DNA from 4 places in the Paenibacillus sp. FSL F4-0100 genome. Region 4 is predicted to be linked to each of the others. Evidence: riboswitches for the same ligand, from Rfam matches in the RefSeq annotation. Region 4 holds a riboswitch; each other region holds the start of a gene.
What was found. Region 4 has a riboswitch for cyclic di-GMP ahead of MHH48_RS26715 (transglutaminase-like domain-containing protein). Riboswitches for the same ligand answer to the same signal wherever they lie in the genome.
Positions count from the first base shown of each region.

Region 1: another riboswitch for cyclic di-GMP. It lies ahead of MHH48_RS34540 (S-layer homology domain-containing protein); the one in region 4 lies ahead of MHH48_RS26715 (transglutaminase-like domain-containing protein).
Region 2: another riboswitch for cyclic di-GMP. It lies ahead of MHH48_RS34520 (S-layer homology domain-containing protein); the one in region 4 lies ahead of MHH48_RS26715 (transglutaminase-like domain-containing protein).
Region 3: another riboswitch for cyclic di-GMP. It lies ahead of MHH48_RS18280 (amino acid adenylation domain-containing protein); the one in region 4 lies ahead of MHH48_RS26715 (transglutaminase-like domain-containing protein).

Region 1 covers NZ_CP150303.1:7,619,895-7,622,097, reverse strand. The annotation lists cyclic di-GMP riboswitch class I at 756-854, shown strand; gene MHH48_RS34540 (S-layer homology domain-containing protein) at 1,044-2,203, shown strand, end outside.
Region 2 covers NZ_CP150303.1:7,610,178-7,612,380, reverse strand. The annotation lists gene MHH48_RS34530 (hypothetical protein) at 1-101, opposite strand, end outside; gene MHH48_RS34525 (hypothetical protein) at 101-226, opposite strand; cyclic di-GMP riboswitch class I at 566-664, shown strand; gene MHH48_RS34520 (S-layer homology domain-containing protein) at 817-2,203, shown strand, end outside.
Region 3 covers NZ_CP150303.1:4,055,840-4,058,042, reverse strand. The annotation lists cyclic di-GMP riboswitch class I at 579-673, shown strand; gene MHH48_RS18280 (amino acid adenylation domain-containing protein) at 902-2,203, shown strand, end outside.
Region 4 covers NZ_CP150303.1:5,912,811-5,915,013, reverse strand. The annotation lists gene MHH48_RS26720 (ABC transporter permease subunit) at 1-738, opposite strand, end outside; cyclic di-GMP riboswitch class I at 1,011-1,097, shown strand; cyclic di-GMP riboswitch class I at 1,140-1,228, shown strand; gene MHH48_RS26715 (transglutaminase-like domain-containing protein) at 1,241-2,041, shown strand.

The DNA.
Region 1 (2,203 bases), 1.7 Mb from region 4:
GTTCGGGTCCGGCGATGTAAGAGTTGATTGGCGGACATGATCGGCCCCTGATACTGGGGGGGGACTATCCTAATATGGGGGTGAATACTCGATTTGGGGGGAATTTAAGCATTTAAAATAGCTCAAAAACCGACCCTAAACTTCCCGTAATACATATCAAAAAGTGATGGATCTTCTTCGGTTAAGCCGAACAATCCAGGAGGGGAAGATTCGGATGTTGAATCTCCAGATTTCAGCCGACCCGGCGGATTAAGTGGGTCCGATGAAACGGATATATTAGGTGAATCTGATAAACCTGGTCCATCCGATACTTCGAATGATTCGGTGAATGTAGAGTCCGGAGACAGTAAAGGCACAGATAACAAGTTGCCGAACACAGCTACGAATATGTACAGCTATTTGCTGGCGAGATGCATCATGCTGCTTGCAGGACTATCCCTCCTAAGAAGAAAAAAAGCATAAAGAAAGTTGACAAACAGCCCCTCAAGGCCGTGACCGCTGCAAGTCAGATAAGGTTGTATAGAAAATGTATAGGAGGAGCTAGTAGACTATAAGTTAATGAAGAAATAAGTAGATTTTTGGCGGATCCGACATGATCGTCCCGAATAAAAAAAATAGTGGTGATCACTTTTCCTAAAATTCTGCAAATAAAAGTAGGTTTCAACAAAGTTGGAGTATCGGGCCTAACCGTCCATTTTTTTCGAAGTATAATCCTAATTACTCAAGTGTTTAAATTCAATACTGTATACATACTCGTACGATAATAGCAAACCCGTTGAAAGGCGGGGACGCAAAGCTTAAGGGGCTAACGGATTTGCTGAAGACGCAAAAGCCAATGCCAGCCAGCTGCCAAATACGACGGAAACCTCCGTCTAGCGCATGCCGCTTTTAGACGGAGGTTTTTATTTCTAGATTGGATCGACATCCTATATGGGGGTGATGATTAGGGGGTTCAGAAATCCCGGTATCGTACTCGTATTGATCGGTTAAAGCGAGGGAAAAGATGATTGTCAGATTGTAGTGAAAAGGAGGACGGATAGAGAGTGTATTTACCAAAAAACAAAATTTGGAAAAAGCAGCTGATGATGCTACTGATATTCGTGCTGGCTGCAGGCAGTTTTTCTAGTGCGCTTGCGCCACGGTCCGCGGCAGCGGCTGGGGATCCGGCAGCACCCGGAGGGGTAGGTAGTAATTTGGTACTGTGGCTTAAAGCCGACGATGCTGCAGCCGATGCGAATAATCAGTTGACCGGTTGGGCAGATAAATCAGTGAGTCCAGTCAACTTTACCTTGAATGTTCCGAGTGGACAAGAAGCTAGAACCCCTAAAATTAATGCAAGCGGGGTAAACTTTAACCCGAGTGTAAAGTTCAACAATCCACCTAGTTCAAGCCATTATGGTGCTTCGGCCAAGCTGGTTGGCGATAAGAATATTACATTCCAATCAGGTTATGCAGTTTATAAGTGGCCTGAATCTGGAGATGCGGGTGCGCTTATTGGATCCACTACAACTAAAGATTATGGTGCCTTGATTTTGGGCGGCTCAGAAAAGTTGTTTGCAGTTGGGACTGGCGGGAACTCTATTTGGCGCAAATTCGGAGTTCCGGACAGAAGCAGATACCAAATTGCCGGCTATGAGATTCAAAACGCCACAAAACACATTGGCAGAGTTGATGGAAAAGAAGTTCCAGTAGGTAGAAATAACCCATTTGGTGAATTTGCATTCACACCTGTAGTTGGTGCGACCCCAGGATCGACAATGAACTGGTATGGCCTTCGCGCAGATGTGGCCGAAATTATTTTATACAGCGGAGAAACGAGTGTAGATGCGGCCAAGATTGAGTCTTATTTGGCATTGAAGTATGGAATTACGCTTAACGGCGGCAAGAGCGACTATATCGCAAGCGACGGTACCACAAAGATGTGGACGGCTGTAGACAATAGCGGCTATGGCAATCGCATAACCGGTATTGGCAAGGATGCAGCAAGCAGTCTGGAGCAGACGCAGTCTCTTTCGCAAGAAGCAGGGGCGCTAGTAACGATTGCACTTGGTGATCAAATTGCAGCTTCTAATAAAGACAATAAAAATGCAATTCCAAACGATAAGTCCTTCCTCACGTTCAGTGATAATGGGGGAACGGGGCAATATACGAAACTTATTACTGATACTAGTTCGTTTCCAAAAGGGTTGAATGAGACAACCAA
Region 2 (2,203 bases), 1.7 Mb from region 4:
TACAAGAAGGCTGCCGTCCAGCGCACCTCTGACCAGCTCTCGACAGTCGAGCCGTAAGCCGTCATGACGATGCCTCCAATCACGATCTGCATAGCGGTCATCACAGCGAATCGACCTTGGCCGCCTGCCGTTTGATATAGACTGTGCCAAGCGCCCAGCTTAGTTGCGGATCCCAAGGCGAGCAGAATGCCGAAGATGGAGATGCCTCCAATCCACCGATGCTCATCGAGGCGACTCCGCCGAAGCCGAGCAGTAGGCCGACCATTTTCCGGAGAAAGTTGACAAACAGCCCCTCAAGGCCGTGACCGCTGCAAGTCAGATAAGGTTGTATAGAAAATGTATAGGAGGAGCTAGTAGACTATAAGTTAATGAAGAAATAAGTAGATTTTTGGCGGATCCGACATGATCGTCCCGAATAAAAAAAATAGTGGTGATCACTTTTCCTAAAATTCTGCAAATAAAAGTAGGTTTCAACAAAGTTGGAGTATCGGGCCTAACCGTCCATTTTTTTCGAAGTATAATCCTAATTACGCAAGTGTTTAAATTCAATACTGTATACATACTCGTACGATAATGGCAAACCCGTTGAAAGACGGGGACGCAAAGCTAGAGGGGCTAAAGGATTTGCTGAAAACGCAAATGTCAATGCCAGCCAGCCGCCGAATACGACGGAAACTTCCGTCTGTTAGCGCATGCCGCTTAAAGGACGGAAGTTTTTTTATTATATCGTAAAGGAGGATCGAAAAAGTCAGCTATGAGGATGGGGGCTTATCCCACTTCATTTAAAATCGCAATGAATTTGGAGGAATGATTTATATGCGCGTCCATGGATCCAGGAATTATTGGAATAAACAACTGATCCTGCTGCTTGTTTTTATGCTAGTAGCGGAAGGATTTTTCACTATGCTTGCGCCACAAACGGCGAAAGCGGCTGCTCCTGCTCCAGGCGGGGTTAGCGGAGATTTGATCTCCTGGGTAGAGTTCACGAAGAGCATGGAGCAGGGGAAAATTGAAAACAACCTTGTTACCGAATTGCAGGACTTGGCGGATGAAGGAAGGAAATGGACTCCGTTTGCAACAAAGGAACAGAAGGTGGAGAATATCGGCAATAAAATGATCAACTTCCACCTCGTGACCGTTCCCGAAAGTTCCGATGCTGCCGTACAATATAAGACGAATTCGCCATTTGCCGATCCAACTTCAAATGCACGGGAAGTATTTTCCGTTCAGTCAAAAGATCTGGATGAAGCATGCCCAGCAGTGCCTCCTCCTGGTACGTACAATAGCGGCTTTCCTTGGGTAATGGGGGGGACTATGCCGGATGAATATTGTTCCCCAAAAACCGGTTTCGGTAGAATATCTTCAGGTCTCGGTTCTACTCAAGTGAGGGGGACAGTTAATCCCTTTAAAGAATTACCTACCATGTTGAATGTCTCAAGCGCGGTTAATAGCTGGAGGCTTAACATGAACGGGGCGATAACTGGTGGCGAATCGACCAATACAGTGAATTGGGAGACGACCGGGGCAGATGACGGATACTATGCGATCGGAGGAGCTAAAGCAACACCTTTCAAGGGCGGGAACATCGCGGAAGTCCTGGTATATAACCGCACACTGACAGATACGGAGCGGCAACAGGTCAATAGCTACCTGGCTCTCAAATACGGGATGACGATGGCAACCCGTGATTATTTGGCCAGCGACGGCATAACCAAGATGTTTAGCCATGCCGACAACACCGGCTATGGCAAGCACATTACGGGAATTGGCCGCGACGATAACGGCACATTGAATCAGAAGCAATCGAAGTCGCAGGTAGCGGGCGCCAATGTAACGATTGCGCTGGGTGATGCGATCACAGCGACTAACGATGCTAATACGAACCCGATTGCAAACGATAAAAGCTTCTTCGTTTTCAGCGACAATAACTTGTCGACCGTGTACGCCAAAGTCATCGATAATGACGATCTTCCCGCAAGCCATCAATTACAGCTCGCAACCAGCGTAACGTCGGCCAAGATGATGAATCGCGCATACAAGGTCGACAAAAGCGCCGATTGGAGCGATGCTCCGATTACCTTAAAAGTGGACGGCGCGGATGCAAGCGAGAATCAAGTGTTCTTATTCGTAAGTCCGGATAGCGCATTCTCGTCGGATGTAACCGCGCTGCCGCTGGATGCTGCGACGGGTCAAATTACGGTGA
Region 3 (2,203 bases), 1.9 Mb from region 4:
AGCGAGATCTCGTTACCAGTTATAACGTACTAATAACTTTGGTTTTTTTGTCCCGTATTACAAGAGACAAAAGTATTGGATCCAATGATATCCGTAGTCGTAGTTAGGACAATGGATATAGGGGTGAAGTTGAAAAATAGAACTATTGCCTTAATTATCCATAACCCAATATCCAAGTAATAATAGAAGAATACGCAGGGATAGGAGACTGATAATACTGAATCTATTAGAGTAATGGCGTAATTTTGTGGAATTCTGCCAGGGACAAAAATGTGTGTATGTCTCTGTTCTTAATCGATTTTTGTTTGTAAAAACGTATCCTGCTTTTTTGAATAATATAGTTTTAATAGGTAGTTAAGTGAAGTTAAGTGAAGTAGAGTGAAGTCGACGAAAAGCAAAAATTAGTAAAGATTAACTATCATGTCCTAGAGTTACATGATGGTTATCTATATCATCAAAACAATTCTAGAAAGACAATATTGAACAAAAGACCTATCGATTTTCATTTGGAAACAAGATACAGTAATTGTAAAACGAATACATAATATGAACACGATTTACAATTTAATGCTAGTTTTGTACGACAATAGCAAACCCACCGAAAGGTGGCGACGCAAAGCTATAGGGGCTAATGCGGGATCTACTGTGATCGCGATGCCAGCCAGTTGCCGAATACGACGGGAGACCTCCGTTTTATTCATTTGAAGAAAGGGGGTTTTTTGACGTTCCAAAAAACAAAGGCGAGCTTCGCTGTAAGAAGAAACTAAGTTTGGGGCTATACGAGGCCATAGTCATATTGGCTCAGGAGGGGGGATACTTCTTCATCGCAGAATGCGAAGAGGATTCTTCTGTTCGTTATCAATCAGACATTAATGAATCGATAATCCGGGAGTTGATGGTCATGGAACAAACGACATGTGAAGTATCAATTGACGAATTTCCGTGGGGGGGATGGACCAACGATGAAGGAAGCCGGGTTAGTTTTTGCCTTGATTCTGCAACGACCCGAAAACTCTATCAACTTGCGTTCAATTTCGGAATAACTGTGGATATGGCACTAATGGCTTGTTATGCGATCCTGCTTGCCAAATATACCGGCGAGGATGACCCTGTAATTGGGTATTCGTTGGAAAGCCAGATGCTTCCTATACGATACTCTCCTACTGTACATAAGCCATTAGATAAGTTTCTGATAGAAGTCAAGCATACCACGATGCAAGCACTCGAAGATCGGAATATGCGTAAGAATCTGAGCGGCAATCCGTTCATCAAAGCGGCGTTTACTTGGCAAAACGCCAATACTACTCCTTTGAAATCTGATCAGTTGGGGACGTTTGAGCTTGCTTTGACGGCTTTTAAGAAGGAATCTCTCATGATACACCTTGATTACGCGACCCGCTTGTATAGAAAGGAAACGATTGAGCAGATGGGCGACCACTTGAGCCGTATTGTGCAGGAAGTAGCCGATTTTCCCGAGAAAGTGATTGCCGATATACGTTTGTTGTCCGAAGAAGAGGAGAGACAGATTCAGGCTTTCAGCGGAATTAAGACGGACTATCCTTCCGGCAAAACGGTCCATTACTTGTTTGAGGAACAGGTCAGCTTAACCCCCGATCGCCCAGCGGTCATGACCGAGGACCATCAGATATCCTATCGGGAATTGAACGAACACGCGAATCAGCTTGCAAAAGCACTACAGGATCACGGCGTAAAGCCGGAGAGCGTCGTTGGCATTGTCGCGGATCGGTCTGTCAGTATGATCGTCGGGCTTACAGCCATATTGAAGGCGGGCGGCGCTTATATGCCCATCGAAGCCGATTCTTCGTGCGAACGACTCGAATATATGCTCGAGGACAGTCGGGCGGGATTTTTGCTGGCCCCTTCCAGTTGGAAGCCTGACTTTGCATTTGAAGGAAAAGTAATTTATTGGGACAACGCGCAGCTTTATCTTGACAGCTGTCCCCATACGATATCTGAAGTAACCTCGCAAAGTCTAGCGTATATCATCTATACTTCTGGATCAACGGGGACAGCGAAAGGTGTCATGGTTGAACATTGCAACATCGTAAGACTGGTCAAGAAGACCAATTATTTCAATTTTTCCGTGGATCATCGAATTTTGCAAACCGGCGCAATTGCATTCGATGCGTCAACCTTTGAAATTTGGGGATCCCTTTTGAACGGATCTACCTTGTTTTTGATG
Region 4 (2,203 bases):
AAATATCCGCCCGACGGCCAGTATGAACATCATGACGATCACCAGCTTGAGCATGGGCAGTGTAATAAATCTCGTCTGCTGCCAAATCGATGCGCCATCAATAACAGCTGCTTCATAATAGGTGCTGTCAATGCTCGTGATGGTTGCCAGATAAATGACCATACCATAGCCCAGGCCCTTCCAGACATTTAAGAGAATCAAGAACAATGGCCAATATTTCGGCTCCATATACCAGTTAATCGGATCGCTGCCCATATTGACGAGCATTTGATTGACAATCCCTTTATCGAAGCTTAAGAATGCCCAGCCTACCGCAGATACGACTACCCAGGATAGGAAATAGGGGAGGAACATCATTGTCTGATAGACCTTGCTCGCTTTGCGGCTGTGGAGGAGTCCGATCATAATCGCGAATAGAACGGGCAGAACGATTCCTAGCACGATAAACACAATGTTGTAGCCAATGGTGTTGCGAATAATGATCCAAGCGTCATTCGATTTGAATAAAAATTCGAAGTTTTTGAGGCCGACCCATGGACTGTTAAACACATTGCTCAAGAAGCCGCCGCTAATCTTGAAATTTTTGAAGGCGATAATGATCCCGAACATCGGTAAGAAACTAAACAGGAGGTACCAAATCGTGGTCGGCAGCGCCAAGAGGGTAAGTTCTGTATCCTGCTTGTGCCAGCGTATTCGTAAGCGCTTTCGTTTATCTTTTGATTCGGCTTTCGAGCTCATGTTTCCTCACTCCTTACGGTGTAATCTCGCTTGTCGGTGCACTTGTTAGTTTCATTGTATAAGAGGAGGATTCGCTGCTTCCAGATAACAAACTTGATACTATAGTCAACAAACGTTAGATTCGAAAGAATTGATTGTTCTATTGGTCGGCTAATAAACAAGACAAGTGTTGGGATTAGATGGCTCTGTTTGACCTATGACAATATTCCAAATTTTAAATTTTTTATTGATGGAAATTGAGATATTTGATATGATGTACTCACAAAAGCTACTCACGATAACGGCAAACTTGTCGAAAGGCAAGGACGCAAAGCTACAGGGTCTTCTTGACGAAACGTCAATGACAGCCAGCTACCGAATGAAAACGCTTTTTTTGTTTTTTGGACAAACGTGGAACTCTAATATGATAATGGCAAACTTGTCGAAAGACTAGGACGCAAAGCTACAGGGCCTTCTTGACGAAATGTCAAATGGCAGCCTGGCCACCGAAGGGGAGTTACACATGCGCAACGCAGTGTTCGCGATAATTGGACTTTTTGCGTTTCTGATATGGGCTCCGGTTGTACAAGCTGCACCATCTGAAGATTGGCTGGGCTTGGAAGAACTGGACCGTGGGGCAATCGTCATTCAATATGACGTGAAAGCAGGCACCAAGACGAAGCTCATGATCGGAAAAGGTCAGGACCAATATACATATGGGCTTTCGCCGGCCAAGCAGCAGGAAGTTTTTCCACTGCAGATGGGCAACGGAGATTACACGATTTCCGTGCTGGAACAAGTCAGCGGTAGCAAATACAAGATCGTTCAGGAAGCGGCAGTTAAGCTGCAACTGACGAACGGTAGCAAAGTGTTTTTGAACTCTGTACAAAATATCGATTGGAGCGAAGAGGGCAAGGCTGCTCAGCTTGCGAAAAAGCTAACCCGTTCTGCCCACTCCGACGAGGAAAAAGTACAGGCTGTCTACGAATATATCGTCGGGACGGTCCGGTACGACAATGCTCTAGCATCCAGCAAGCTGACGGATTACCTTCCCGATAGCAACCGCACGATCGCTGGACAGAAAGGGATGTGCTATGATTACGCCTCCCTATTCGCTTCCATGCTCCGCAGCCTCGATATTCCGGCAAAGCTTGCCATGGGAACCTCGGAATACGTTGATGTGTATCACGCCTGGAATGAAGTATATTTGAATGGGCAGTGGGTAACCATTGACACAACCGTCGATGCAAGCTGGAAAAGCAAAGGGACCGGATACAAAATGATTAAAGATGCCTCCAGCTATTCAGCATCCAAATACTACTAAATTAATGCGTAATAAACTAAGCTTTGGACGAATAAGTCCAAGGCTTATTTCGGTTGTATAGAAATTGTAGAGTTTTGGCCGATATAATGCAGAAAGCCCGCTGGGTTCTGAAGGAAAATACAGACACCAATGAATCGTGCGCCCATAACAGGTCTTGGAGAT